DNA from 3 places in the Streptomyces sp. NPDC090032 genome. Region 1 is predicted to be linked to each of the others. Evidence: riboswitches for the same ligand, from Rfam matches in the RefSeq annotation. Region 1 holds a riboswitch; each other region holds the start of a gene.
The links. A riboswitch is a leader RNA that binds a small molecule or an ion and turns the genes downstream of it on or off. The one in region 1 is predicted to bind thiamine pyrophosphate.
Positions count from the first base shown of each region.

Region 1 (9,828 bases):
CGCGATACAAAGGGTGATCGCGCCACTGGCGATGCCCGGCAGCCAGCGCTTCTTCTGCTCCTCGTCGGCGATGTTGAGCAGGTACGGCAGGACGATGCCGGTGGTGACGGTGTAGTGGCCGAAGGAGACGGCAGCTCGTGCGCACTCCTCGGTGATCACCGTCTGGTACTTGTAGCTGGTCTCGCCCGGACCGTCGTACTCCTCGGGGATGCCGAAGCCCATCACCCCGAGTTCGCCGAGCTTGTGGAACAGCTCGCGCGGGACGCGGTTGTTCTTCTCCCACTCCTCGTAGTGCGGGGACACCTCCTTGGCGATGAAGTCCCGGACGACGGACCGGAACGCCTCATGGTCCTCGTTGTAGACAGTGCGCTTCATATGTCGTCACTCCTAAGTTATCGCTCATTCACTTTCTTGCCAGTCTTGCCTGATGTCAAGGCATGCATGGGTGTGAGTGATGGTTTTCGACGCGTCTCTTTCCCTCGGTCCGTCCGTCTGCTCCGTCGACCCCGTCGGCTATCGGGACGCCGCGGCCAGCTTCGCCGCGTCCCGGTCGGGGTGGACGAGAAGGAGCGCGGCCACGGCCCCGATGATCATCGTGATGCCGAGGGCCAGGAAGCCGTCCCCGTAACCGGCCGCGGCGGACGTCCCGGCGTCGACCAGCCTGCCGATCGCCAGCGGTGCCACGACCCCGCCGAGGCTGTAGACGGCGGCGATGATCCCGAACACGGTGGAGCGCTGTTCCGCCGGCGCGACATCGGCGAGACCGGCGAAGGCGACGCCGTACCCGGCGGAGTTCAGACACGCGCCGAGGACGAGCAGCGTCATCTGCGGCACCCCTCGGTCCAGCGAGGAGAAGGCGACGGTACACAGCCCGGAGGCCAGGACCATCGCGGCGGGGAGGACGCCTCGGGCGATCCTGTTCCCGACCCCTCTTTTGGTCAGCGCGCCGGAGAGCACTCCGACCAGGATGACGGCGACCGCGGATCCCAGATAGGGCAACACGACGAGCCGGCCCGCGGTGGTCGCGTCGTAGCCGAGTCCCTCGCGCAGATAGAGCGGCAGCCAGCTGACACCGACGGACGTGTTGGCGTACGCGACGAAGAACAGGAGCGCCATGCCGATCAGCGTTCCTGTGGAGAACAGACGCCGCAGCGGCACCCGCTCGGGGAGCACCGCCGCCGCCACGTGGTGATCGCCGGCCCGCACACTCTCGGGCCCGGCGTCCCCGCCGAGCAGCCACAGCACCGCGAAGGCCGCGCCGAACGCCGCAAGGACGCCGAAGGCCGCGTGCCAGGAGTACGTCTCGATGACCCAGGTCAGCAGGGGTGCCGCGATCAGCGGGCCGACCCCGGCGCCGGCGATGACGAGCGAGCTGGGCACACTCCTCCGGTGTGCGGGGAACCACGAGTGCGCCACCTGCATCGCCAGCGCGACGGTCGGCCCCTCGGCGAAGCCGAGCAGCACCCGGCACGCGATGATCGTGGTGAAGCCGACCTGGGCGGCCATGGGGGCGAGGCTGAGTGCCCACACCGCGGCGATCCCGGCCAGCAGCCAGCGCGCCCGCACCTTGCCCCCGAGCCAGCCGCCGAGCACGGAACCGACGGCGAAGAGCCAGAAGAAGCTGCTCTGAACGACGCCGAACCGGGAGCCGTCCAGGCCCAGTTCCTTCTTCATCCCCACGCCGGACAGGGCCACGACGACCTTGTCCGCGAAGTTGACGAGCATCAGGCAGACGAGCAGGGCGAGGACGTACCACGCCCTGCGCCGCACGGCGGACGCGCGGGACCCGGACGCGGTCACCGACGGCGAGCCGGGCACTTCTTGTCGGTCGACGGCCATGACGGCCCTCCCTGATCCACGGGGCTGATGTGAGCAGGAAGTGAAGCAGCTCTAACCATGTGGCGCAATGGATTGGACGCAGGGCATCTAGCGTTGGCGGATCTGAAAGCAACAGAGTGATTTCTGTCTAACGCCACCCGGCCGTTCCACATGTTGATCACAGCGTTGCCCGGATGTTGTACCTTTGCCGAAATGGACGACGGCGAGGGGCGAACCGGGATGCAGACGCAAGCGTCGGGACGGACGACCGCGCGCAGACCCCCGGACCGCAAGGCCCGGATCATCGCCGCCGCGTCCGGTCTCTTCCGCGAGCGCGGCTACCACAACGTCTCGGTGGCCGATGTCGCGGCCGAGGTCGGCATCACCGCCCCGGCCCTCTACCGGCACTTCCGCGGCAAGCCCGACCTGCTGCTCCACGTCGTGGACGCCACGGTCAACGCGATCTCGGTGTCCCTCGCCGCGGCCCCGGACCTGGACACCTATCTCCGCACGAGCGCGAGCGAGACCATGGACCGGCGCGGCTCAGCCGTCCTGTGGCAGCGCGAGGCCAGGCACCTGCCGGAGGACCGCCGCAAGGAACAGCGCCGCGCCCTCAAGGACGTCGCCGACCGGATCGCCGGCCTGATCGGCGACGAGCGCCCGGACCTCGACGCGTCCGACCGGCAACTCCTCGCGTGGTCCGTCCTGTCGGTGTTCGGCTCCATCTCCTGGCACCGCACGTCGCTGCCCCGCCGCCGTTTCGAAGAACTCCTCCACCGGCTCGCCCACGCCGCCGCGCACTGCCCCCTCGGGACGAGTACCGGTGCCGAAGCGGGAACTGCGCCGGGCGGATACGCGGGCCTCGCGGTCTCCCGCCGCGAGGAGATCCTCGTCGAGGCGATCCGCCTCTTCGACGAGCGGGGCTTCCAGTCCGTCAGCACCGACGACATCGGCGAGGCCGCCGGAGCGACCGGCCCCAGCATCTACAAGCACTTCCCCACCAAGACCGACCTGCTCGTGGCCGCCGTGCTGCGCGGCGGCGAACAGCGGCGCGCGGGCACGGCACAGGCACTCGCCAAGCCCGGCACCCCGCGCCAGACCCTCGACCGACTGCTGCGCTCGTACATCGAATTCGCCCTGAGTCAAAGCCACTTGATCGGTCTGCTGATCGGCGAGCTGGACCAGCTCCCCGAGAAGGAGCGCAAGGCGGCCCGGCAGAACCAGCGGGAGTACCTGGCGCTGTGGGTGCGCCTGCTCGACGAGGTGCGCCCCGGACTCGACACCGCCGAGGCCAGGATCGTCGTCACCGCGGTGCTGACGGTGGTCGACAACGCGGCCCGGACGGGCTCCGCGGGCGACCGCACGGACCTCGCCGAGCGCCTCGCCGAACTCGGCACGGCACTGCTCCTGAGCGAGAATCCGCCCGCGTAGGCCCATGGCCGGCCGACACCACCCCTGCGCACCGGCCGATGCCGCCGCCTTCGGAGGTCAACTGATGGACGTCGACAGCGTGTTGGACATCCTGGCCGTGCTGCGCCGCGCGGGTACGCACGTGTGGATCGGCGGGGGCTGGGGCATCGACGCGCTCGTCGGCGAGCAGACGCGCGAGCACGGCGACCTGGATCTGATGCACCGACAGGAGCAGGAGTCCGTCGTGGTCGCGGCGCTCGCGCGTCGAGGGTTCACCGAGAGCCTCGACTGGCGTCCGGTGCGGTTCGTGCTTTCGGCGCCCGACGGCCGCGACCTCGATCTGCATCCGCTGACCTTCGCCGCGGACGGGTCCGCCGTCCAGGCCTCCCCCGATCCGCGAAGTCCCTTCGCCTACCCGGCATCGCGCTTCGTGACCGGCACCATCGGCGGAGTCACCGTGCCGTGCCTGTCGGCCCAGCGGCAGGCCGATTTCCACCAAGGGTACGAACCACGCGAACAGGACCTTCACGACATGGCGCTTCTCCGGGCCGCGTTCGGCATCGCCACGCACTTCTGAGCCACGCCCCCAGCTTGCCTCCCGCGACAGGGAAGCTACTCTTGCCGACGTACCGGACACGGGGTGCCCCGAACGAGGGCTGAGATCACACCCGTCGAACCTGAACCAGTTAGCACTGGCGGAGGGATGTCAGCCAATGTCGTTGCCCCATGCCCCGAGCAGCACCGGGACCACCGGACCACGCTCCGTCTTCGACGGGCGGATGCCCGCGGCGCCCGGTGACCTGCGGGTCGAGGCGCGCGGAATCGCGCCGGTCCCCGAGACCCACCGCTACGGCGGCGCCGGGCGCCTGTTCACCGTGTGGTTCGCCCCGAACCTGACCATGACCGGCGTCTTCACCGGCACCGTCGGTATCGCACTCGGCCTGGACTTCGCCACCGCGCTGGCCGCCGTCGTCCTCGGCACCCTCGTCGGCGCCGTGCCCACCGCGTATCTCGGTACGTGGGGCAGCGCGACCGGCGCGGGGCAGCTCCCGCTGGCGCGGCTCGCGTTCGGCCGGGCCGTCGCGGTGCCCGGCGTCCTGCAGTGGCTGTCGTCGGTCGCCTGGGACGCGCTGATCGGCCTGTTCGGCGGCGACGCGCTCGCCCGGCTGTGCGGCTGGCCGTTCTGGGTCGGCGTGCTCGTGATGATGCTGGCGCAGGGCGCGCTCGGCGTGCTCGGCTACGAGGCCGTCCACCGGCTGCAGAAGCTGATGACCTTCGTCCTGGCCGCCGCCTTCGCGGTCCTCGCCGTCAAGCTTCTCGACGGTGTCCATCCGGTCACCAACGGGGCCGCGCACGGCGCCGACCAGGCCGGCGCGTTCGTCCTGACCAGCACGATCGCGCTCAGCCTGTCCCTGTCCTGGGCCCCGTACGCAAGCGACTTCAGCCGCTACCTTCCGGCGGCCACCTCCCGTAAGCGCATGTTCTGGTTCACACTCCTCGGCGTCACCGTCTCCTTCGTCGCCGTCCAGGCGCTGGGGCTGTGGGGCGCCTCCGTCTTCACCGACCAGACCGCGCGCGGTGTCGACGAGCTGCTCGGCGGCGGCGTTCTCGGTTCCTTCGGGCTGCTCGCCGTGGCGCTGGCGGCCCTGTGCAGCAACGCCATGAACGACTACAGCGGCTCGCTGGCCCTGCAGACCATCGGCGTCCGGATCCCGCGGCCGCTCGCGGCGGCGCTCGCCGCGGTGCTCGGCTTCCCACTGGTGCTGTGGATGCACGCCGCCGACACCGCGGCCCGCTTCCAGAACGTGCTGCTGTTCGTCGGCTACTGGATCCCCGGCTTCGTCGCGGTCGTGGCCGTCGACTGGTTCGCCCGTGCCAGGGCCCGGGGCGGCGCGCCGGTCGACCTGGCCACCGAGTCCGCCCGGCCGCAGCCCTGGTGGCCCGGACTCCTCGCTTTCGTCGCCGCCTTCGCCGCGGCGGTCCCGTTCATGGACAGCGGCCTGTACGTGGGCCCGGTCGCGAAGGCCCTGCACGGCGCCGACCTCGCTTACTACGTGGCCTTCGTCGCCGCGCTCGTCGTGTACGCGCCCCTGAGACTGCGCTGCCCGACCGCCGTCGCCCCCACCGCACCCTACGAGGAGGCCCGCACATGACCGTGCCCGTGAGCAGCGGACGCGTCGCGCCGCCCCGCGTCCTGACCGTCGCCGGTTCGGACTCGGGCGGCGGCGCCGGGATCCAGGCCGACCTCAAGACGATGCTGGCGCTCGGCGCCCACGGCATGAGCGTCGTGACGGCCGTCACCGCGCAGAACTCCCTCGGGGTCCAGGGCGCGTGGGAACTCCCCGTCGACGCGGTGCGCACGCAGTACCGCAGCGTCGTGGACGACATCGGCGTCCAGGCGGTCAAGACCGGGATGCTCTCGTCGCCGGTGCTGGTGGAGGCGGTGGCCGAACTGCTCGCCGGTACGGACGCCCCGGTGGTCGTGGACCCGGTGAGCGTGTCCAAGCACGGCGATGCGCTGCTCGCCGAGGACGCACTGGACGCGGTACGCACGAAGCTGCTGCCGGTCGCGACGGTGGCCACGCCGAACCTGGACGAGGTGGCGCAGCTGACCGGTCTCACCGTCACGGACGACGACGGCATGCGCCGGGCCGCGGCGCGGCTGCTGTCGTTCGGACCGCGCTGGGTGCTGGTCAAGGGCGGCCATCTGCCGGGGGCGGCCGTTGACCTGCTCACCGACGGCACGCAGGAGCACTGGCTGCGCGCTCCCCGCCACGACAACCGGCATACGCACGGCACGGGTTGCACCCTGGCGTCGGCCGTCGCCGTGGGTCTCGCCCACGGCCTGCCCGTGCCGGAGTCGGTCCGCCGGGCGAAGGAGTACGTCACGGGGGCGATCGCCGCCGGGTTCGCGCTGGGGTCGGGCATCGGCCCGGTCGACCACGGGTGGCGCCTGCCGGGCGACCGGTCCGACGCCGGGCGACGGGACTAGGGCCCACAGGGTGGACGCAACACGCCCACCTGCACACATTCAGGGCCCGACGTGCGCTCACACCCTGCCGTCCACTTGACTGTTGCCATGACCACCCTGCCCCGCCAGCCTCAACAGGCCCCACCGTCCGGCCACATGATCGTGTGCGGTGGTGACGCGCTCGCCGAGCGGCTCGCCGCCGAACTGCGCGCCGTCTACGGCGAGCGGGTCACCGTCGTCGTGCCCTCGGTCCGCGTCACGAGACAGGGATCAGGGCCGGCCGGACGGGCGCGCGCGGCAGCCCTGCTCTCGCGGATGCAAGCGGTCGTGAACCGTACGGTGTCCGCCGTGGCCGACGACAGCGTCCCGACGCCGCGCGTCCTGGAGGCACCCGAACTGGACGAGCAGGCGCTGGCCGAGGCGGGCGTCGCCGACGCCGCCGCGCTGGCCCTCGTACACGGCGATGACGAGACGAACATCCGGGCCGCCCTGGCCGCCCGCCGTCTCAACCCCCAGCTGCGCCTGGTCATCCGGCTCTACAACCGCAAGCTCGGCCAGCACCTGGAACACCTCCTCGACCAGGCCGCCGCGCTCTCCGCACCCGGCGTCGACCCCGAGGCGCTGGACACCACCACGACGGTCCTGTCCGACGCCGACACCGCCGCTCCCGCACTCGCGGCCACCGCCGTCGCCGGTACCAGCAAGGTCGTCCAGGCCGACGGGCTCCTGCTGCGCGCCGTGGACCGCACCCCGCCGGGCCGGGGCGAGGTCGCCGACCCTGGCCTGTGCACCCTCGCTCTGCTGTCCGCGACCGCGAACGACCCGGCGGGCGCCGAGGGTTCGGACATGGGCGGCGCGGAAGGGCCGCTGCTGCTGCCCGACGAACGCACGGTCGCCGCGGCCACCGGGCGCGGCACCGTGGTCCTGGAAGCCGTCTCCCCCGCCGTCGCCGCGCCCAACGGCCGTGCGACCAGCCGCCGTATGCCTCTCGGCTCGCTGTTCTCGCGCCGGCTGCGCTGGTCCCTCGCCGGTCTCGTCTCGAGCGTCCTCGGCCTGGCCGTCGCCTCCTGGGCGACCACCGGCGACCATCCGCTGCACGCCGGATACCTCACTCTCCTCGACCTGTTCGCCATCGACGACCCCGCGATCGGGGAGCCGCTCGCCCGCCAGCTCCTCCAACTCCTCACGGGGCTCGCCGGACTGCTCCTCCTGCCCGTGCTCCTCGCGGCCGTCCTCGAAGCCCTCGGCACCTTCCGTACGGCGTCGGCGCTGCGCCGGCCGCCCCGCGGTCTGTCCGGCCACGTCGTGCTCCTCGGCCTCGGCAAGATCGGCACCCGGGTCCTGTCCCGCCTGCGTGAACTCGGCATCCCCGTCGTCTGTGTGGAGGAGGACCCCGAGGCGCGCGGCGTCGCCCTCGCCCGCCGCCTGCGGGTACCCACCGTCATCGGCGATGTCACGCAGGAAGGTGTCCTGGAAGCCGCCAAGGTGCACCGGGCCCACGCCCTGCTCGCCCTCACCAGCAGCGACATCACCAACCTCGAGGCCGCGCTGCACGCGCGGTCGGTCAAGCCCGACCTGCGGGTGGCGCTGCGCCTGTTCGACGACGCGTTCGCGACGGCCGTCTACCGCACGCTCCGCTCGGCGCACCCCCTGGCTCTGACCCGCAGCCGAAGCGTCTCCACTCTCGCCGCGCCCGCCTTCGCCGGCGCCATGATGGGCCGCCAGATCCTCGGCGCCATCCCCGTCGAGCGCAGTGTCCTGCTCTTCGCCGCCCTCGATGTCGCGGGGCATCCGCGGCTCGACGGCCGGACCGTCGCCGACTCGTTCCGGGCCGGTTCCTGGCGGGTGATCGCGCTCGACGCCACGGCGCCCGGCGAGCGCCGCCCCGATCTGGCCGCGTCCCCCGCCGACGACGACCCCGACCGCCCCACCGGCCTCGTCTGGGACCTTCACCCCGGGTACGTGCTGAGTTCCGAGGACCGCGTGGTGGTGGCCGCCACCCGCCAGGGCCTGGCGGAACTCCTGCGGCACGGCCCCCTGGCCCGCACCCGCGCCGCGGACTCCTAGGAGGTGTCCGGCTCGGTGTGATCACCGCCTCGCGCCTTCCGAGCGTGCCGTCCGGCCAAGTGTGATCATCGGCTCTCCGCGCGCCTTATCCTTGTTCCCGCCACACCCCTCCCGCTCGTCCTCGCACTCGCGCGGGGCGAAGTACGTTCCGTGGCAACCAAATTGACGGGGCAGTCTTCCAAGGGTGGTGCGCAAGGTGTTGCTGGCGGATCGGTACCGGTTGCACAAGACGATAGGCCGCGGCGGCATGGGTGAGGTGTGGCAGGCGACCGACGAGATGCTCGGCCGTCCCGTGGCCGTGAAGCTGCTCATCGCCCAGGACTCGGATCCGTCGGCGGCGGCCAGGTTCCGTATGGAGGCGCAGACCTCGGCGTCGCTCAGCCATCCGCACGTGGTGGGTGTCTACGACTTCGGTTCCTGGGAGCACCGTTTCTATCTCGTCATGGAACTCGTCGAGGGCGGCAGCCTGGCCCACGAGACCGCGGGTGGCGCGCGGCTGACGCCGGAGCGGGTGGCGGACATCGCGGCCGGCGCGGCCGGCGGTCTCGCGGCGGCCCACCGCCAGGGCGTGGTGCACCGGGACATCAAGCCGGGCAATCTGCTGCGCACCCCCGACGGCACGGTCAAGCTGGGTGACTTCGGCATCGCCCGCTTCCTCGACGATCCCGCCGCCGGGCTCACCACCACCGGGCAGATCGTCGGCACCGGCCTGTATCTGGCGCCCGAGCGTGCCCTCGGCAAGAACGCGGGCCCGGCGTCCGACGTGTACTCGCTCGGCTGCGTGCTCTATCAACTCCTCACCGGGAACCCGCCGTTCCAGGCCGACACCGCGACAGGGCTGCTCTACCAGCACGTGGACGCGGCTCCGGTGGCCCCGGGCCGGCTCGGTATCCAGCTGCCTCCGTCGTTCGAGAACTATCTGCTCGGCCTGCTGGCCAAGCAGCCGGAGGACCGGCCGACGGCCCAGGAGGTCGCGGACTGGTTCCGCTCGGGTGCCTGGCAGGGCCGCCCCGAACCTCTCCCGGAGCCGGTGCCGGTGGCCCCTGCCGCGACGCCCGCTCCGCACCTGCGCGCCGCCCCGGAGATCCGGACCACGTCCACGACCTACCAGCTGCCGTCGTCCGGCCGGGCGGCGCACCGCGGGGCGGGGCGCCCCCGGAGCGGCGGCGTCATGGACGCGGCGAGACGCAGACCGAGAGTCATCGGGACCATCGCCGCGGCCGCTCTCTTCGTCGCGTCCCTCCTGATCGGCATGGCGTGGTTCGCCCCCGACGACAGCGCCGCGACCCCGCCGACGAGCGCCCCGTCCCCCTCCGCGCACTGACGGACCGCCCGTTCTCCCGGGACGCGCTGCGGCGATCATGGGGTGCGCCGCCTTCTGACCGACGACCATGGAGTTCACCGTGCACAGCCGATCCTGGGCCGACCTCGCCGTCCACCGCAGCCGCGTACGCGGATGTCTCCTCGGCGGCGCGCTCGGTGACGCGCTCGGGTATCCCGTGGAGTTCCTCTCCCTCGACACGATCCGTGCCACGCACGGCGCTGCCGGAGTCACCGGCCTG
Region 1 is NZ_JBIVFF010000002.1:691,625-701,452, reverse strand. It holds gene ACIPWY_RS06915 (acyl-CoA dehydrogenase family protein) at 1-375, opposite strand, end outside; gene ACIPWY_RS06910 (MFS transporter) at 514-1,839, opposite strand; gene ACIPWY_RS06905 (TetR/AcrR family transcriptional regulator) at 2,032-3,249, shown strand; gene ACIPWY_RS06900 (nucleotidyltransferase domain-containing protein) at 3,314-3,805, shown strand; TPP riboswitch at 3,855-3,949, shown strand; gene ACIPWY_RS06895 (purine-cytosine permease family protein) at 3,942-5,381, shown strand; gene thiD (bifunctional hydroxymethylpyrimidine kinase/phosphomethylpyrimidine kinase) at 5,378-6,220, shown strand; gene ACIPWY_RS06885 (NAD-binding protein) at 6,308-8,266, shown strand; gene ACIPWY_RS06880 (serine/threonine-protein kinase) at 8,487-9,590, shown strand; gene ACIPWY_RS06875 (ADP-ribosylglycohydrolase family protein) at 9,670-9,828, shown strand, end outside.

Region 2 (9,828 bases), on a different contig from region 1:
CAGTAGGGTCGACAGCAGTCTCCCGCGTACGCCGCCACGAGCGCGTCCGCGTCGGGCGACCGCAGATGTGACGAGGAGGCCATTGCCGAGTATGGGATGCGAACAACACCCCACCGGCAATGGCCTTCTTTGTATGTGTGCCAAGTAAAGAGGCGAGATCACCATGACCACCACCAAGGCCGACAAAGGCGACAAGAGCGACGACGGCAAAGGCGCGGGGCGCTTTTTGCTGAAGCTGTCCGGCGAGGCGTTCGCCGGTGGCGGGGGTCTGGGCGTCGACCCCGACGTGGTGCACAAGATCGCCCGTGAGATCGCGGCCGTCGTGCGCGACGGCGCGCAGGTCGCCGTCGTCATCGGCGGCGGCAACTTCTTCCGTGGCGCCGAGCTCCAGCAGCGCGGCATGGACCGGGCCCGCTCCGACTACATGGGCATGCTCGGCACGGTCATGAACTGCCTCGCGCTCCAGGACTTCCTGGAGAAGGAGGGCATCGACAGCCGCGTGCAGACCGCCATCACCATGGGGCAGGTCGCCGAGCCCTACATCCCGCTGCGCGCCGTGCGCCACCTGGAGAAGGGCCGCGTCGTCATCTTCGGCGCCGGTATGGGCATGCCGTACTTCTCCACCGACACGACCGCCGCCCAGCGTGCCCTGGAGATCGACGCCGAGGCGCTGCTCATGGGCAAGAACGGGGTGGACGGGGTCTACGACTCCGACCCGAAGACCAACCCCGAGGCCGTGAAGTTCGACGCGCTCAGCTACGGCGAGGTCATCACCCGCGACCTCAAGGTCGCCGACATGACCGCGATCACGCTGTGCCGCGACAACAAGCTGCCCATCCTCGTCTTCGAACTGCTCGCCGAGGGCAATATCGCGCGGGCGGTCAAGGGTGAGAAGATCGGCACGCTCGTGGGCGACCACGGAACGCGGGCCTGACACGCCCCCCCCGCCAGGGGATGGACAATGTCCTGCCGGTCGGACACCGTGCAGGAAAGACTCACGACGCAGCCGGCCGCCCTGGGCGCATGCCGGGCCTCACTCAAGACACGCAGGAGCAAGTGGTGATCGAAGAGACCCTCCTCGAGGCCGAGGAGAAGATGGAGAAGGCCGTCGTGGTCGCCAAGGAGGACTTCGCCGCGATCCGCACCGGCCGTGCGCACCCGGCGATGTTCAACAAGATCGTGGCGGACTACTACGGCGCGCTGACCCCGATCAACCAGCTGGCCTCGTTCTCGGTGCCCGAGCCGCGGATGGCCGTGGTGACCCCGTTCGACAAGAGCGCCCTGCGCAACATCGAGCAGGCGATCCGCGACTCCGACCTCGGCGTCAACCCGAGCAACGACGGCAACATCATCCGTGTGACGTTCCCGGAGCTGACCCAGGACCGCCGCAAGGAGTACATCAAGGTCGCCAAGACCAAGGCCGAGGACTCCAAGATCTCGATCCGCTCCATCCGCCGCAAGGCCAAGGAGACGATCGACAAGCTCGTGAAGGACGGCGAGGTCGGCGAGGACGAGGGCCGCCGCGCCGAGAAGGAGCTCGACGACACCACCGCGAAGTACGTCGCTCAGGTGGACGAGCTGCTCAAGCACAAGGAAGCCGAGCTGCTCGAGGTCTGAGGAATCCGTGAACGACTCTTCCTGGGGAGCGCCGACCGGAGCCGGGTACTGGGGGCCGCCCGTCCAGGGGCCTTCCCAGGGGGCTTCCCCGGCGGGTCCCGCGTACGAACAGCATGCGGTTGAGGAGACTCGGCCCATGCCCATCGTGCCCGAAATGCCCGACGTACCCGCCGGTGGTCGTGACCAGGACGACGATCGGGGGGCTGCTCGGCCGAGCGGTCCCCTGTTCCGCGACGAGTCGCCGAGCGGGAGCCGGGACGAGCCCTCTCGCGGGACGCATGATGAGCAGCCGCGCGAGAGCACTCAGCACGAGCCGCCGCGCGGGACCCAGCACGAAACCCAGCATCAGACGCACCGTCAGACGCAGCACCAGACGCCGTATGTGACGCCGCACGAGGCGCAGCACGAGAGCCGGCAGGAGCCCATGCCAAGCGCCGCACAGCCCGCCCCCGCACCGCCGAAGAAGAGCGCGGGCCGTGACCTCGGGGCAGCCATAGGAGTCGGGGTGGGGCTCGGCGCGGTGATCGTCGCGTCGCTCTTCATCGTCAAGGCCGTGTTCATCGGCGTGGTAGCGGTGGCCGTCGTCGTCGGACTCTGGGAACTCACCTCGCGGCTGGAAGAGCGCAAGGGCATCAAGGCGCCGCTCGTCCCGCTCGCGGTCGGCGGCGCGGCGATGGTCGTCGCCGGATACGTCCGTGGCACCGAGGGCGCCTGGGTCGCGATGGCGCTCACCGCGCTCGCGGTCCTGGTCTGGCGCATGACGGAACCCCCCGAGGGCTACCTCAGGGATGTCACGGCCGGGGTCTTCGCCGCGTTCTACGTCCCGTTCCTCGCGACGTTCGTGGCACTCATGCTCGCCGCGGACGACGGGCCGCAGCGCGTCCTGACGTTCCTGCTGCTGACGGTCGTCAGCGACACCGGCGCGTACGCGATCGGCTGGCGCTTCGGCAAGCACAAGCTCGCCCCGCGCATCAGCCCCGGCAAGACCCGGGAGGGCCTGGTCGGCGCGGTGACGTTCGCGATGGCCGCCGGCGCGCTGTGTATGCAGTTCCTGATCGAGGACGGGGTCTGGTGGCAGGGCCTGCTGCTCGGGCTCGCCGTCGCGGCCAGCGCCACGCTCGGCGACCTCGGCGAGTCGATGATCAAGCGCGACCTGGGGATCAAGGACATGGGCACGCTCCTCCCCGGGCACGGCGGGATCATGGACCGCCTGGACTCGCTGCTGCCTACGGCGCCGGTGGTCTGGCTGCTTCTGGTGATCTTCGTCGGGGCCGGCTGACCGGTCCGCACGCTCGGCTGACCTGTGTGAATGCAGGTGACGGGCTCGTTGTCCACAGGGCGGCGGGCCCGTTGTCGTATGGCTGCGACCTCGGATGGACGGGTTATGCCTGCCTGGGCCGGTCCGCGTGGCGGAGCGGTCGGTTCCACGGCCCGGCTCCGCCGGTGCGCGACGGGCAGGGGCGGTGTAGACAGGAGTCATGCCGCAGCGCCGCGAAGGACTTCGACGGCCGGTGCGAGCGGGTCGGTCGTTGCTCGCCATCCCGATCGGGTGGATTGTCGCGGTGTCCGTGATCGACGTTCTTGCTCCGCCCAACATTCATCTGGGTCCACTGCTCGTCGCGGCCCCGGCGATCACGCCGTTGTTCGGCGGGCCCCGGACGGTGGGCCTGGTCGCCGCGCTGGCGGTGATCGCGCAGACGATCATCGGATTGGCGCGCGACCCTGACGAGCTGCTCTCGTCCAACCACCAGGCTCAGATCATCGCCCTGCTGCTGGTCGGCACGAGTCTGGTGATCTTCTGTGTACTGCGGGAGCGTCGCGCAAAGGTGCTGGCGCAAGTGCGGTACGTGTCCGAGGCCGCTCAGCGTGTGGTCCTCCCGCCGCTGCCCAAGGAGATCGGGTCGCTGCGCGTGGCTTCCCTCTACCTCGCAGCAGAGGCCGAGGCCCAGATCGGTGGGGATCTGTACGCGGCGGCGCGCACGACCTCCGGCACCCGGCTGATCGTCGGTGACGTGCGGGGCAAGGGGATGACCGCGGTCAACGACGCCGCCTTGCTGCTCGGAGCGTTCCGCGTCGCCGCCCACCGCCAGGCGAGCCTGGGCGAGCTGGTGGCCTACCTCGACCGCAGCGTGTGCTGGGACCTGATGGAGCCGGGCGAGGCGAGCTGTTTCGGCGAAACGTTCATCACCGCCAACATCCTGGACATCCCCGACGGGGACGGCCGGGTCCAGATGATCGCCTGCGGGCACCCGCCACCGGTCGTCCTGTGCAACGGCCGACCGACGACGATCGACGCCCTTTATCCCGCACCTCCGCTGGGCCTGGGTGAACTGGCGCATCCGCGCTACCACGTCGACAGCTTCCCGTTCGAGGCGGGAGACCTGCTGCTGCTGTACACCGACGGCGTCACCGAGGCCCGCGACGCCACCGGCACGTTCTACCCGCTCGCCGAGCGCATCACAGGCTGGACCGAGAACGACCCCGACGCCTTCCTCGGCCGCTTCCGGCGCGACCTGCTGCACCACGTCGGCGGACACCTGAACGACGACGCGGCCATGATCGCCATAGGGCGCACCGTCACGCCCCGTGCCTGATCACCCGGCAACCTCTCGCACCCCGCAAACTGCGGTGGCACGCACACGATGACGACCGTTGATGACCATGACGAACCCTCCCTCTCCTGAGTTCCAGGTCACATGATTCGATCTGCGACACTGGAAGGGTTATGCCTAAGCCCGGAGAACTCACTTTCGTCGCCCCGCGCGGAGCCAAGAAGCCGCCGCGGCACCTCGCCGACCTCTCGCCCGCCGAGCGGAAGGAGGCCGTTGCCGCGATCGGTGAGAAGCCGTTCCGCGCCAAGCAGCTGTCGCAGCACTACTTCTCGCGGTTCGCGCACGACCCCGCGGAGTGGACCGACATCCCCGCCGGCTCGCGCGGCAAGCTGCAGGAGGCGCTGCTTCCGGAGCTGATGACGGTCGTCCGGCATCTGTCGACCGACCAGGACACCACCCGTAAGACCCTGTGGCGGCTCTTCGACGGCACGCTCGTCGAGTCCGTCCTGATGCGCTACCCGGACCGGGTCACCATGTGCATCAGCTCGCAGGCGGGCTGCGGAATGAACTGCCCGTTCTGCGCCACAGGACAGGCCGGCCTCGACCGGAACCTGTCGACGGGCGAGATCGTGCACCAGATCGTCGACGGCATGCGCGCGCTGCGCGACGGCGAGATCCCGGGCGGCCCGGCCCGTCTGAGCAACATCGTCTTCATGGGCATGGGCGAGCCCCTGGCCAACTACAAGCGGGTCGTCGGCGCCATCCGCGCGCTCACCGACCCCGAGCCGGACGGCGTCGGCCTCTCGCAGCGCGGTATCACCGTCTCGACCGTCGGTCTGGTCCCCGCCATGCACCGGCTCGCCGACGAGGGCCTCAAGTGCCGCCTCGCCGTCTCGCTGCACGCCCCCGACGACGAGCTGCGTGACACCCTCGTCCCGGTCAACACGCGCTGGAAGGTCCGTGAGGTCCTCGACGCGGCGTGGGAGTACTCCGAGAAGTCGGGCCGCCGCATCTCCATCGAGTACGCGCTCATCCGCGACATCAACGACCAGGCGTGGCGTGGTGACCGGCTCGGCCGCCTGCTCAAGGGCAAGCGCGTCCACGTCAACCTGATCCCGCTGAACCCGACGCCGGGCTCGAAGTGGACGGCCTCGCGCCCCGAGGACGAGAAGGCCTTCGTCGAGGCCATCGCGGCCCACGGCGTCCCGGTCACCGTCCGCGACACCCGTGGCCAGGAGATCGACGGGGCGTGCGGTCAGCTCGCCGCCACCGAGCGGTAACCTGACTGGCGTACGTACATCTTCATATTCCGACAGGGGAGCGCCACAGCGCTGAGAGTGCGGCATCGGCCGCAGACCCTCTGAACCTTGCCCAGGTCATTCTGGGTAGGAAGTTCGGTCGCCACTCAAGCTGTTGCGCCCTGCCCGGGAATCGTCCGCGATCCCGGGCGGGGCCGCGTCTCTTCCTGGTCACCCAGGAGGGAACTTAAGTGAGCACCACCATCAAGGCCACGGCCGTCGCCGTGGCGGCCGGTCTCGGACTCGTCACGCTCTCCGCGTGCGGGGGCTCCGGCTCCGGCGAGGACTCGGCGGACTCCCACACGGTCACCCTCGTCAGCCATGACTCGTGGGCCGTCTCCAAGAGCGTGCTCAAGGACTTCGAGAAGCGATCCGGCTACAAGGTCACGGTCCTGAAGGACGGTGACGCGGGAGAGGCCGTCAACAAGGCCGTCCTGTCCAAGGACAACCCGCAGGGCGACGTCCTCTTCGGCGTCGACAACACGCTCCTGTCGCGCGCCCTCGACAACGGACTCTTCCAGCCGTACGAGGCCAAGGGCCTGGACCGCGTCCGTCCCGAGTACCAGCTGGACAAGGACAAGCGCCGGGTCACTCCCATCGACACCGGCGACATCTGCGTCAACTACGACAAGAAGTACTTCGCCGACCACAAGCTGACGCCGCCCGCCTCGTTCGACGACCTGGCCGAGCCCGCGTACAAGAACCTCCTGGTCACGGAGAACGTGTCGACGTCGTCGCCCGGTCTCGGCTTCCTGCTCGGCAGTGCCGCGCAGTACGGCGACGGAGGCTGGCAGGGCTACTGGAAGAAGCTCAAGGCCAACGGCGTGAAGGTCGTCGACAGCTGGGAGCAGGCCTACAACGAGGAGTTCTCGGGCTCCGCCGGTGGCAGGAAGGCGGGCGGCGACCGGCCGCTCGTCGTGTCGTACGCGTCGTCGCCGCCGGCCGAGGCGATCTACTCGGACCCGCAGCCGAAGACGGCCCCGACCGGGGTCGCGGCCGGCACCTGCTTCCGCCAGACCGAGTTCGCCGGCCTGCTGAGCCACGCGAAGAACGAGAAGGGCGGCAAGGCGCTGCTCGACTTCCTGATCGCGAAGGAGTTCCAGCAGGACATGCCGCTGAACATGTTCGTGGACCCGGTGACGAAGGACGCGGCCCTGCCGGCCGACTACGCGAAGTACGACGTCGTGGTCGACCACCCGAAGACCATGGCCCCGAAGAAGATCGCCGACAACCGTGACGCCTGGGTCAAGTCGTGGACCTCACTCGTACTGAAGTAGAGCCTCGGAAGCGGTCCTCCCGAGGCTCCCGGGGTTCCCGGGGCAGCGGGAGCGCGGCGCGGCTCGGCCTGATGGCCGTGCCCGTCGCGTTCTTCGCGATCTTCTTCGCCTATCCGGTCGCGGCCATCGTCTCCCGCGGCCTGAAGGCGGGCGGGCACTGGCAGTTCGGGCGGATCGCCGACGTGCTGGGGCAGTCCGACATCCGGCACGTCCTGTGGTTCACGACCTGGCAGGCGCTCGCGTCGACGGTGCTCACGCTGCTGATCGCGCTCCCCGGCGCGTACGTCTTCGCGCGCTTCGAGTTCCGGGGCAAGCAGGTCCTGAGGGCCGCCGTCACCGTGCCGTTCGTGCTGCCGACCGTCGTCGTCGGCACGGCGTTCCTGGCACTGGTCGGCCGCGGCGGGCTGCTCGACAGCCTGTGGGGCGTACGCCTCGACACCACGGTGTGGGCCATCCTGCTCGCCCATGTCTTCTTCAACTACGCCGTCGTCGTCCGCACGGTCGGCGGACTGTGGTCGCAGCTCGACCCCCGGCAGGAGGAGGCCGCCCGGATGCTGGGCGCCTCCCGCTGGACGGCCTGGCGGCAGGTGACGCTGCCCGCGCTCGGCCCCGCCGTCGCGGCCGCCGCGCTGATGGTCTTCCTCTTCACGTTCACCTCGTTCGGCGTGGTCCAGATCCTCGGCGGGCCGACCTTCTCCACCCTCGAAGTGGAGATCTACCGGCAGACCGCGCAGATCTTCGACCTCTCCACGGCGGCCGTCCTCACGATCGTGCAGTTCGCCGCTGTGGGGATCATCCTCGCCGTGCACGCCTGGAGCGTGCGCCGGCGGGAGAGCGCGCTGCGCCTGGTCGACGCGGCGCACACCGCCCGGCGCCCGCGCGGCGTGGGCCAGTGGGCGCTGCTCGCCGGGGTGGTTGCCACGGTCGCGGTGCTGATCCTGCTGCCGCTCGGCGTGCTGATCCAGCGGTCCTTCCGGGGCGCGGGCGGGCCCGACGGCTTCGGACTCGCCTACTACAAGGCGCTGACCTCGTCCGACAGCGGCGTGTTCCTGGTGCCGCCGATCGAGGCGATCGGGAACTCGCTCACGTACGCGCTGGCCGCGACCGCCATCGCGGTCGCGATCGGTGGACTGGCCGCCGCCGCCCTGACGAGGAAGGCGGGCCGTCTCGTACGGGGCTTCGACGCGCTCCTCATGCTGCCGCTCGGCGTCTCGGCCGTCACCGTCGGCTTCGGATTCCTGATCACCCTGGACAAGCCGCCCCTCGACCTGCGCGGCAGCTGGATCCTGGTGCCGCTGGCCCAAGCCCTCGTCGGGGTGCCCTTCGTCGTCCGCACCATGCTGCCGGTCCTGCGCGCGGTGGACGGGCGGCTGCGCGAGGCCGCCGCCGTCCTCGGCGCCTCGCCGCTGCGGGCCTGGCGTGAGGTGGATCTGCCGATGGTGCGCAGGGCGCTGCTGATCGCGGCCGGGTTCGCGTTCGCCGTGTCGCTCGGCGAGTTCGGGGCGACCGTGTTCATCGCCCGTCCCGACCACCCCACTCTGCCGGTCGCCGTGGCGCGGCTCCTCGGCCGCGCCGGTGACCTCAACTACGGCCAGGCGATGGCCCTTTCGACGATTCTCATGGTGGTGTGCGCGGTGTCTCTGCTGCTGCTCGAACGCATCCGCACGGACCGTACGACGGGGGAGTTCTGATGGCCCTGCTGAGCCTGGACGAAGCGACCGTGCGGTTCGGCGGCCCGTCCAAGTCTGCGCATGCGGCGCTCGACCGCGTCGGCCTGGAGGTCGCCGAGCACGAGATCGTGTGTGTGCTCGGTCCCAGCGGCAGCGGCAAGTCGACGCTGTTGCGGGTCGTGGCCGGACTTCAGGGGCTCGACGGGGGCCGGGTGTTCCTCGACGGACGCGACCAGGCGGGCGTGCCCGCGCACCGGCGGGGCGTCGGCCTCATGTTCCAGGACCACCAGCTGTTCCCGCAGCGCGACGCGGGCGCAAACGTCGCCTTCGGGCTGCGGATGCACGGCGCCTCCCGCTCCGAACAGCAGCTCCGCGTACGGGAGTTGCTGGAGCTCGTCGGGCTGCCCGGGGCCGAACGGCGCGCCGTCGCCTCGCTGTCCGGCGGCGAGCAGCAGCGCGTCGCCCTCGCCAGGGCGCTCGCCCCGCGCCCCCGCCTGCTCATGCTCGACGAGCCGCTCGGCCAGCTCGACCGCTCGCTGCGGGAGCGCCTGGTCGTCGAACTGCGGGAACTCTTCGGCGAGTTGGGCACGACCGTGCTCGCCGTGACACACGACCAGGGCGAGGCCTTCGCGCTCGCCGACCGTGTCGTGGTGATGCGCGACGGGCGGATCGCCCAGTCCGGTACGCCACTTGAGGTGTGGCAGCACCCGGCCGACGAGTTCGTGGCGCGCTTCCTCGGCTTCGACAACGTGGTCGAGGCCACGGTCGCCGGTGAGGCCGCGGACACGCCGTGGGGCAAGGTCCCTGTCCCCGCGGGCTCTCCGCAGGGCCCGCGCCGGATCCTGGTCAGGCCCGCCGGTGTACGCCTCGTGCCCGCCGCCGAGGCCCAGCTGACGTGCACCGTCACCGCGCGCACCTTCCGCGGCACGCATGTCGCCGTACACCTCCAGGCCACCCAGGTGCCCCGCCTCGAAGCGGCCTGCGCGCTGCGGGACGCTCCGGAACCGGGGGACGAGGTCGGGGTGGCGTTCGACGCGGGCGAAATCGTCGTGCTGGACGGGCTGTCCGCCGCATAGGGTCCGCCGTATGACGACGGACACTGCGGCACCCGGACAGCTCACCCATGAGCGCTACTGCGACGAAGTCGTGGCGCAGAGCGCCCTGTTGGCCGGGCATCTCGCCGGGGCCGACCTCACGGCCACCGTGCCGACCTGCCCCGACTGGACCCTGCGCGACCTCGTCGTCCACCTGGGCGGCGTGCACCGCTGGGTCGGGACGATCGTACGGACCGGCGCCACGGAGGCGGTCCGGGACGAGAAGGTGCCGGGCTTCGGCGGCCCGGACAGCGATGACCCGGACGCGCTCGCGGCCTGGCTCATGGAAGGCGCCGAGCTGACCGCGCGGACGCTGCGCG
Region 2 is NZ_JBIVFF010000009.1:273,888-283,715, forward strand. It holds gene pyrH (UMP kinase) at 164-934, shown strand; gene frr (ribosome recycling factor) at 1,060-1,617, shown strand; gene ACIPWY_RS24035 (phosphatidate cytidylyltransferase) at 1,625-2,896, shown strand; gene ACIPWY_RS24040 (PP2C family protein-serine/threonine phosphatase) at 3,096-4,211, shown strand; gene rlmN (23S rRNA (adenine(2503)-C(2))-methyltransferase RlmN) at 4,343-5,449, shown strand; TPP riboswitch at 5,474-5,579, shown strand; gene ACIPWY_RS24050 (thiamine ABC transporter substrate binding subunit) at 5,659-6,744, shown strand; gene ACIPWY_RS24055 (iron ABC transporter permease) at 6,816-8,435, shown strand; gene ACIPWY_RS24060 (ABC transporter ATP-binding protein) at 8,435-9,490, shown strand; gene ACIPWY_RS24065 (maleylpyruvate isomerase family mycothiol-dependent enzyme) at 9,501-9,828, shown strand, end outside.
Region 2: it holds a riboswitch for thiamine pyrophosphate, as region 1 does, so the genes downstream of both, ACIPWY_RS24050 (thiamine ABC transporter substrate binding subunit) here and ACIPWY_RS06895 (purine-cytosine permease family protein) in region 1, are expected to answer to the same signal.

Region 3 (9,828 bases), on a different contig from region 1:
GAAGCTGCCCTACGAGGCGATTCGCGCGGCCGCGGGCGAGCCGTTCATCGTGCCCAAGCAGGGAAAGAACCCGGCCGGCGGCAAGGAAGTGCTGCGGGCGATGCTGTCCGAGAAGGCGGCGGCCAACTTCTCCAAGACGAAGCTGGCCCCGACGATCGTCAAGGGCACCGTGCCCGCCGACGGTTACGGGTCGTCGGCCCTCGTCGCGCAGACGAAGATGCTCGAGGCCGCCGGCACCAACATCTTCACCTACAACTTCGTCGAGGCGTACGGGATGAACACGGACCAGCTGGTGCCGTGGAACTCGTTCCTCGCCGGTGACATCGACGGCAAGGGCCTGACCTCGGCCCTTCAGAAGATCTCCGACAAGGTCAGGGAAGACGACTCCGTCGACAAGATCAAGGTCAGCTAACACTGCGATGAAAGACACGATCACCACCTCCGACACCGCGAGCCGCCGGCCGACGCCGGCCGCTCGCGGTGGGCGGCCTCGGCGCCGCAAGCTCACCTTCGACCGGGTGACGTTCTTCCTGGCGTTCCTCGGCGTCCCGCTGGCCATCTTCGTGCTCTTCGTCCTGTACCCCTTCGTTCAGGCGATCTTCTGGGCGATGACGGACTGGCGCGGCTTCAGCCCGGACTACAAGTTCGTCGGCCTCGACAACTTCACCAAGATGTTCCAGGACGACATCTTCCTGAAGGCGCTGCGCAACATCGCGTTGCTGGCGGTCTGCGTGCCGTTGGTGACGTTGACGCTCGCCCTCGGGGTCGCGGTGGCCATCACCCTGGGCGGGCCCAGCAAGGGCCCCGTCCGAGGGATCCGGGGAGCGTCGTTCTACCGGATCATCTCGTTCTTCCCCTACGTCGTGCCGGCGATCATCGTGGGGCTGGTCTGGGCGCAGATGTACGACCCGAACGCCGGCCTGCTCAACGGCGTCCTCACCGGGCTCGGCCTCGACGGCTTCGACAAGTTCGCCTGGCTGGGCGAAACGGTGAGCGCGATGCCGGCCCTGATGTTCGTCATCGTCTGGGGGCTCGTCGGGTTCTACGCGGTGCTCTTCATCGCCGCGATCAAGGGAGTTCCCGGCGAGCTGTACGAGGCCGCCAAGATCGACGGAGCCGGCCGGTTCCGGACGACGATCTCGATCACCCTGCCGTCGATCCGGGACACCGTGCAGACGGGGTACATCTACCTGGGCATCGCCGCCCTGGACTCGTTCGTCTACGTGCAGGCCATGCTGCCGGGCGGTGGACCGGACAACTCGACCCTGACGATCAGCCAACGGCTGTTCACCGTCGCCTTCGCCAAGCAGCAGTTCGGCTATGCCACCGCGATGGGGGTCGTCCTCGCCGTCGTCACCCTGGTGTTCGCGGCGCTGGTGTTCCTCGTCAACCGGCTGACGGGCGGTGGCGAGGGCAAGAAGAAAGCGCGTGGGTTGAAGGCTCGGCGTGCCGGAGCCAAGGGAGTTGCCCAGTGAGCGCCATAGCCGCCGACCGGAAGCCGGCGAGTGACCGCAAGCCGGCGCGTGACCGGAAACTGACGAGAGCTGCCGTGAGCAGTGACCGCAGGTTCGCGGTGATCTCGCACACCTTGCTGATCCTGTGGTCCGTGATCGTGATCGTGCCCATGCTGTGGGTGCTGGTGTCGTCGTTCAAGTCGACCAGCGAGATCCTGTCGTCGCCGTTCAAGCTGCCGCATCGCTGGCGGTTCGAGAACTACGCGCACGCGTGGACCGACGCGAGCATCGGGAAGTACTTCCTGAACTCGGTGATCGTCGTGGTCTCCGCGCTGGTCCTGGTGATGCTGCTCGGCGCGATGTGCGCCTACATCCTGGCCCGGTTCGAGTTCCCCGGACGCCGGCTGATCTACTACCTGATGCTCGCCGGTCTGACCTTCCCCGTCTTCCTGGCTATCGTGCCGCTCTTCTTCCAGTTGCAGAACTTCGGGCTGCTGAACACACGTCCTGGACTGATCCTCACCTACGTCGCGTTCGCGCTGCCGTTCACGATGTTCTTCCTCTATTCGTTCTTCCGGTCGCTGCCGCATGACGTCTACGAGGCCGCGTTGATCGACGGTGCCGGTGACTGGCGGGCGTTCTTCCAGGTGATGCTGCCGATGGCCCGTCCCGGCATGGCGGCGGTGGCGATCTTCAACTTCCTGGGTCTTTGGAACCAGTTCCTGTTGCCGGTGGCACTCAACACCAACCAGGACAACTGGGTCTTGACCCAGGGGATGTCCGCCTACGCGTCCTCGCAGGTCTACAACATCGACTACGGCGGTCTTTTCGCGGCGATCGTGGTCACGGTGGTGCCCGTACTGATCGTGTACATCATCTTCCAGCGCCGGATTGCCGGTTCGGTGTCGCAGGGCACCTTCCGCTGACGCCCACCGCCGCGCGCCGCACGGCCGGCGCCATCACGTGACCACTGCTTCACCCGTTGCGCACAGGGGTGGGGGCCGCCGGGGAGGGGGAGTCCCGGGGGCGGGCGGGGGGGGGGGGCCGGGGGCCGGGTTTAGGGGGATGGGTTGGTGGGGGGGGGGGGGGTCACCTGGTCGGGGGGGGGGGGGGGTTGGGGGGGGGGGGGGGGGGGGGGGGGGGGCCGGGGGGCCCCCCGGGGGGGGGGGGGGGGGGGGGGGGGGGGGCGCGCCCCCCCCACGCCGGACGGTTGTCAGGTCAGACGGCGAGCGCCTGGGCGCGGCGCTTCACCTCCGTGCCGCGATTCTCGCTCAGCGCCTGCGCGGGGGTGCCCGGCAGGGTCGGGTCGGGGGTGAAGAGCCACTCGAGCATCTCTTCGTCGTTGTAGCCGTCGTCCCTCAGCAGGGTCAGGGTCCCGGTGAGGCCCTTGACGACCTTGTCGCCGTCGATGAAGGCGGCGGGCACGTGCAGCGCCCTGTTCTCACCGCGGCGTACGGCGATCACCTGGCCTTCCTTCACCAGCTGCCGCACGCGCGTCACCTCCACGCCGAACTGCTCGGCGATGTCGGGGAGGGTGAGCCACTCGGGGACGAGAGCATCGATCTTTGCGTCAATCTCGGTCACAGGACAAGCCTGCCATCCCGGACTGACAGTGGGAAACGCGGCCGCGTAAAAGCCCCGGTCGCCCCGGCGGGGCGGTCAGGCGGCAGCGGCCTTCAGCGGGCGGGTCGGGTCGCTGATGACCTGCGGGTCCAGCGAGGCGCCCGACTCGATGAGCTTGCGCCCCTGTGCCAGGTCGCGCGGGCGGCCCACGGCGAGAACGCTGACGAGCCGGTTCTCGCGCAGCCAGCACACGCTCCAGGACGCGCCCTGCGGGTCGCCGCGCCACACGGTGGTGTCGGCGGCCGCGTGGTGCCCGGCGTACTGCACGAAGCGGCCGAACTGCTCCGACCAGAAGTACGGCACCGGGTCGTACGTCGCCGGGGCCTCGCCGATGATGTTGGCGGCGACCGTGCGGGGGCCCTGGAGCGCGTTGTCCCAGTGGTGGACCATCAGGCGCTCGCCGTACCTGCCCGACGGGAAGGACGAGCAGTCGCCGACGGCGTACACATCGGGCTCGGAGGTGCGCAGGTGGTTGTCCGCCACTACCTCGCGGTGGGCGCCGAGCGTGATGCCGGAGCCGGTGAGCCAGCCGGTGGCGGGGCGGGCCCCGATGCCGACGACGACGGCGCCGGCGGGCACCCGGGTGCCGTCGTCGAGGAGGACGGCTCCGGGCTCGACGTGCTCCACGCGCGCGTGGGTGCGCAGTTCCGCGCCGGCGTCCGCGTACCAGGCGGCCATGGGGGCGGCGACCTCCTCGGGCAGCGCCCCGGCGAGCGGCCGCTCGGCCGCCTCGACGACGGTGACCGCGCAGCCGGCCTCGCGGGCCGCGGTGGCGAACTCGGCGCCGATCCAGCCCGCGCCCACGACGACGATGTCGCGCTGTGCGGCGAGGACGGGACGGAGGCGCTCGGCGTCGTCGAGCGTGCGCAGCAGATGGACGCCGGGGATGTCCTCCGTGCCGGGCAGCCTGATGGGTTCGGCGCCGGTCGCGAGGACCAGGACGTCGTAGGGGGCGGGGCCCGTGGCGGTGTCGAGGGTGTGCTCGGCGGGGCGTACGCCGGTGACCTCGCGGCCCAGTTCGAGCGTGATGTCGAGGGCTTCGAAGTCCACGTCGAACGCGGACCCCTCGGCCTTGCCGAGCAGGACGGCCTTGGACAGCGGAGGCCGGTCGTACGGCTGGTGGGGTTCCGCGCCGATCAGCGTGACGGCGCCGGTGAAGCCCTGTTCGCGCAGGGCCACGGCGGTCTGGACCCCCGCCATCCCGGCGCCGACGATGACGACGTGCCGCCCTGCCTGGGGCACCGGGGCCTGGTTCTGGTTCTGCTCGCTCACCGGATCACCATATGCACCTGACGTTCAGTCAGTCATCGGGCCCGTCACACCGCGTCCGTGACGTCTTCCACACCGGGCGCCGGTTTGACCGCTCAGGCCCTCCCCCGCTCCCGCCGTCAGGCGCCCGGGACCTCTTCGACGACGCTCGTCCCGCTGCCCGTCTGCGACTCCCACTCCCACGTCTCGTCCAGCCGCACCCGCCCGTCGGGAAGGTCGACGACGAGCGAGACGCAGTGCCCGGAGGAGGTCGTCGCGTCCGTCTTCAGCTGTACGTACCTGAAGTCGATCCGGTCCCCTTCACGCGTGCCCACGAGGTGGCCGCGCACGACGTCCCCGCCCGCGTACTCGGCCCAGATCCGGCCGTCCTCCTCGTGGTACGTGAACCGCGTCCGCGTACCCACCTGACCTGGAGCCTGGTCGGCGACCGGGGCGAGGACGAGTCCGTCGAGCGAGCGGGCCATGCGGGCGGGCTCCCTTACTGGGGGTCGGGGCAACGGTTTAGGGTGGCCACCGTAAAGCACTCGCGGGAGCCCGGACGTACCGGGCTGAGAGGGAGGCTGGGACGGCCTCCGACCGTACGAACCTGATCCGGGTCATGCCGGCGAAGGGAGGGGCTGGACGCCCATGTCTCGTACTTCAGAAGGCTCCGACGTCCTGGTCGTGGGCGGCGGGATCATCGGTCTCGTCACCGCGTGGCGGGCCGCGCAGCGCGGGCTGCGCACCGCGGTCGTGGACCCCGAACCGGGCGGCGGGGCCGCACAGGTGGCGGCCGGGATGCTCGCCGCCGTCACCGAACTGCACTACGGAGAGGCCGAACAGACCCTCCTGGGGCTCAACGTGGAGTCCGCGCGCCGCTATCCGGCGTTCGCCGCCGAGCTCTCCGAGGCCACCGGGCTCGACCTCGGCTACCGCGCGTGCGGCACCCTGGCCGTCGCGCTCGACGCGGACGACCGCGCGCACCTTCGGGAACTGCACGCCCTCCAGCGCGCGTCGGGCCTGGAGTCGGAGTGGCTGTCGGGCCGCGAGTGCCGGCGCCTCGAACCGATGCTGGCCCCGTCCGTGCGGGGCGGCCTGCGCGTCGACGGTGACCACCAGATCGACCCGAGGCGCCTCGCGAAGGCCCTTGTCGCGGCCTGCGAGCGGGCCGGGGTGCAGTTCCACCGGCAGTGGGCCGAGCGGCTGACAGTCGTACGAGAGCGCGCTCGCGGCGTGGTCCTCGCCGACGGCACCGGGCTCGACGCGGACCAGGTCGTCCTCGCCGGCGGCAGCCTCAGCGGCCGCCTCGCCGGGGTCCCGGACGACGTACTGCCGCCGGTGCGCCCGGTGAAGGGGCAGGTGCTGCGCCTGACCGTGCCGAAGGTGTACGCGCCGTTCCTGAGCCGCACCGTGCGCGCCGTCGTGCGCGGCGGCAACCTCTACCTGGTACCCCGGGTCGACGGCGAGCTGGTCGTCGGGGCCACCAGCGAGGAACTCGGCTGGGACACGACGGTCACCGCGGGCGGCGTCTACGAGCTGCTGCGCGACGCCCACGAGCTGGTGCCCGGCATCACGGAACTGCCGCTCACGGAGACCATCGCGGGCCTGCGCCCCTGCTCCCCGGACAACGCCCCGATCCTCGGCCCGACCACCCTGCCGGGCCTGCTGCTCGCCACCGGCCACTACCGCAACGGCGTGCTGCTCACGCCGGTCACCGGCGACTCCATGGCCCACGTGCTCGCCACCGGCGAACTCCCCGAAGTGGCCCGCCCCTTCACCCCGCGGCGCTTCGGCGCCGTCCCCGCACCCGTCTCTGTGGAGCAGTCCGTATGAACGTCTCTGTCAACGGCGAGGGCCGCCAGGTCGCTTCGGGCACCACGCTCGACGCCCTCGTCGCGGCCCTGACCACGGCGCCGTCCGGCGTCGCCGCAGCACTCAACGAAACCGTCGTCCCGCGCGCGCAGTGGGCCGGCACCGCACTCACGGACGGGGACCGCGTCGAGGTCCTCACCGCGGTCCAGGGAGGCTGAACCCATGGCTGACGACTCCTTGGTCATCGGCGGCACGTCCTTCTCGTCCCGCCTGATCATGGGCACGGGCGGGGCGCCCAGCCTCGACGTCCTGGAACGCTCCCTCGTCGCGTCCGGCACCGAGCTGACGACCGTCGCGATGCGGCGCGTGGACGCGAGCGTGCAGGGCTCCGTGCTCTCCGTCCTGGAGAAGCTGGGGATCCAGGTACTGCCCAACACTGCGGGCTGTTTCACCGCAGGTGAGGCCGTCCTGACCGCCCGCCTCGCGCGTGAGGCGCTCGGCACCGACCTGGTCAAGCTGGAGGTCATCGCGGACGAGCGCACCCTGCTGCCCGACCCGATCGAGCTCCTGGACGCCGCCGAGATCCTCGTCGACGACGGCTTCACCGTGCTTCCGTACACGAACGACGACCCGGTGCTCGCGCGGAAGCTGGAGGACGTGGGCTGCGCCGCGGTCATGCCGCTCGGCTCCCCCATCGGCTCCGGGCTCGGTATCCGCAACCCGCACAACTTCCAGCTGATCACCGAGCACGCGCGCGTGCCGGTGATCCTGGACGCGGGCGCCGGAACCGCGTCGGACGCGGCGCTCGCGATGGAGCTGGGCTGCGCCGGTGTGATGCTCGCCTCGGCGGTGACCCGTGCGCAGGAGCCCACCCTGATGGCGGAGGGCATGCGGCACGCGGTCGAGGCCGGGCGGCTGGCGTTCCGGGCGGGCCGGATCCCCCGCAGGCACTTCGCGGAGGCCTCCTCGCCCGTGTCCGGCATGGCCAGGCTCGACCCGGAGCGGCCCGCGTTCTGAGGGCCTTACGGCCCGGTTACAGCTCTGCTGCAGTACGGCCGTCCGTGGACGACTGCGGAGCCGGGTGTCGGCGGCGGCTCGTACACTCACCTGCGTGGACACGACCCTTCAGGACCCTCTCGTCGGGCAGGTGCTCGACGGCCGGTACCGCGTCGACGCACGCATCGCGGTCGGCGGGATGGCCACGGTCTACAGGGCCGTGGACACCCGCCTCGACCGTGTGCTCGCGCTCAAAGTGATGCACCCGGCCCTCGCCGCCGACGTCTCGTTCGTCGAGCGCTTCATCCGCGAGGCCAAGTCCGTCGCCCGGCTCTCCCACCCGAATGTGGTCGGGGTCTTCGACCAGGGCGCGGACGGGCAGTACGTCTATCTGGCGATGGAGTACGTCGCGGGCTGCACCCTGCGGGACGTCCTGCGGGACCGCGGAGCACTGCGGCCGCGCGCCGCGCTCGACATCCTGGAGCCGGTCCTCGCCGCACTCGGCGCCGCGCACCGCGCGGGCTTCGTGCACCGCGACATGAAGCCGGAGAACGTCCTGATAGGCGACGACGGCCGCGTGAAGGTGGCGGACTTCGGCCTCGTACGGGCCGTGGACACCGTCACGAACACCACGGGCGCCGTCCTCGGCACCGTCTCCTACCTCGCCCCCGAGCAGATCGAGTCGGGCACCACCGACCCCCGCGTCGACGTGTACGCGTGCGGGGTGGTGCTCTACGAGATGCTCACGGGCTCCAAGCCGCACTCGGGCGACTCCCCCGCCCAGGTCCTCTACCAGCACCTGAACGAGGACGTGCCGCCTCCGTCCGCGTCCGTGCCGGGCCTGCCCGTGGAGCTGGACACACTCGTCGCGTCGGCGACCGCGCGCACGCCCGACCTCAGGCCGTACGACGCGGTGGCGCTGCTCGCCGAGGTCAGGCGGGCCAGGGCCGCCCTCACCGACGCGCAGCTCGATGCCCTGCCGCCGGCCGCGCGCCCCGAGGACCGTGACATCTCCGACGACCGTACGAGCGTGATCCCGCGGGCGCTGCGGACCCGGGGCGTACAGCTCCCGCTGCCCGCCGACGACCAGGACCCGCAGGCCGAGCTCCACCGCACGAGCCGCTTCGAGACGCCGCCCCCGCCGCCCGCACCTTCCCGCAGGCGTCGTCCCCGCCGCGGCGTGCTCGCGGCCGTCGCGGCCCTGCTGCTCGCCCTCGGCCTCGGCGCGGGCGTCTGGTACATCAACTCCGGCCAGTTCACGAAGGTCCCGCCACTGCTCGCCAAGACGCAGACTCAGGCGAAGGCGCAGCTCGGCGACGCGGGCCTCGACCTCGGGCACGTCAAGCGCGCGTACAGCGACACCGTGAAGCGCGGCACCGTCATCTCCAGCGATCCCAAGGCGGGCTCCCGCATCCGGGACAACGGGGCGGTGGATCTGACGCTGTCCCTGGGCCCGCAGACCGTGAAGGTCCCCGATCTCGAGGGCACGCCCCTCGCCAGGGCCGAGCGCCGGCTGAAGGACGCGGGCCTGGAGCCCGGCATGGTCACCAAGGACTTCGACGAGGACGTCCCCAAGGGGTCGGTGATCGCCACGGACCCGGGGTCCGGCACCACCCGCAAGGCCGGCTCGGCCGTCGCGCTCACGCTCAGCAGGGGCGCCCCGGTGGACGTCCCTGACGTGACGGGCGAGTCCGAGGAGGACGCCATCGCCGACCTCCAGGACGCGGGCCTGAAGGCCGAGATCTCCACGGAGCAGGTCCACTCCGATTCGGACAAGGGCAGCGTCGCCAAGCAGTCCCCCCGCGAGGGCGCCCGGCTCGGCGAGGGTGACACGGTCACGCTGACGATCTCCAAGGGTCCGGTCATGGTCAAGGTCCCCGACGTCGTGGGGATGAGCGTCGACGACGCCACGCAGAAGCTCAAGGACAAGGGCTTCGAGGTCGACGAGGACCGCGGTCTGCTCGGCTGGCTCGGCGACACCGTGAAGAAGCAGTCCGTGGAGGGCGGTGACGAGGCCCCCAAGGGGTCGACGATCACCATCGAGATCCGCTGACGGGACGTTCACGCGGCCGTGCCACCCTTGACCGCGTGAGCAGCACCGACACCGCATCCCGTAACCCGGTCGGCGGGCATGTCCCCGTCGCCGGCGGCCTGGCCTCCGTAGGGCTTTCGTACGCGCGCGAGCTGGGCGCCGAGACCGTCCAGGTCTTCGTCGCCAACCCGCGCGGCTGGGCGACGCCTCCCGGCAGTCCGAAGCAGGACGAGGAGTTCCGCGCGGCGTGCGCCGCCGAGCGGATTCCGGCTTACGTCCACGCGCCCTATCTGATCAATTTCGGCTCGCACACCGAGGCGACCGTGGAGAAGTCGGTGGAGTCCCTGCGGCACTCGCTGCGCCGGGGCCGGGAGATCGGCGCGCTCGGCGTCGTCGTGCACACGGGTTCGGCGACCGGCGGCCGTGCGCGCGACGTGGCGCTCGCGCAGGTGCGGGAGCACATGCTGCCGCTCCTCGACGAGCTGACCCATGACGACGACCCGTACCTCCTGCTCGAGTCGACCGCGGGCCAGGGCTCTTCGCTGTGCTCGCGGACCTGGGACTTCGGGCCGTACTTCGACGTGCTCGACGCCCACCCGAAGCTGGGCATCTGCCTGGACACGTGCCACATCTATGCGGCGGGCCACGACCTGACCGGCCCCG
Region 3 is NZ_JBIVFF010000003.1:478,472-488,299, reverse strand. It holds gene ngcE (N-acetylglucosamine/diacetylchitobiose ABC transporter substrate-binding protein) at 1-412, shown strand, start outside; gene ACIPWY_RS09265 (sugar ABC transporter permease) at 420-1,475, shown strand; gene ACIPWY_RS09260 (carbohydrate ABC transporter permease) at 1,472-2,380, shown strand; gene ACIPWY_RS09255 (Rv2175c family DNA-binding protein) at 2,673-3,038, opposite strand; gene ACIPWY_RS09250 (NAD(P)/FAD-dependent oxidoreductase) at 3,114-4,277, opposite strand; gene ACIPWY_RS09245 (hypothetical protein) at 4,466-4,810, opposite strand; TPP riboswitch at 4,863-4,976, shown strand; gene thiO (glycine oxidase ThiO) at 4,974-6,158, shown strand; gene thiS (sulfur carrier protein ThiS) at 6,155-6,355, shown strand; gene ACIPWY_RS09230 (thiazole synthase) at 6,360-7,154, shown strand; gene pknB (Stk1 family PASTA domain-containing Ser/Thr kinase) at 7,249-9,186, shown strand; gene ACIPWY_RS09220 (deoxyribonuclease IV) at 9,222-9,828, shown strand, end outside.
Region 3: it holds a riboswitch for thiamine pyrophosphate, as region 1 does, so the genes downstream of both, thiO (glycine oxidase ThiO) here and ACIPWY_RS06895 (purine-cytosine permease family protein) in region 1, are expected to answer to the same signal.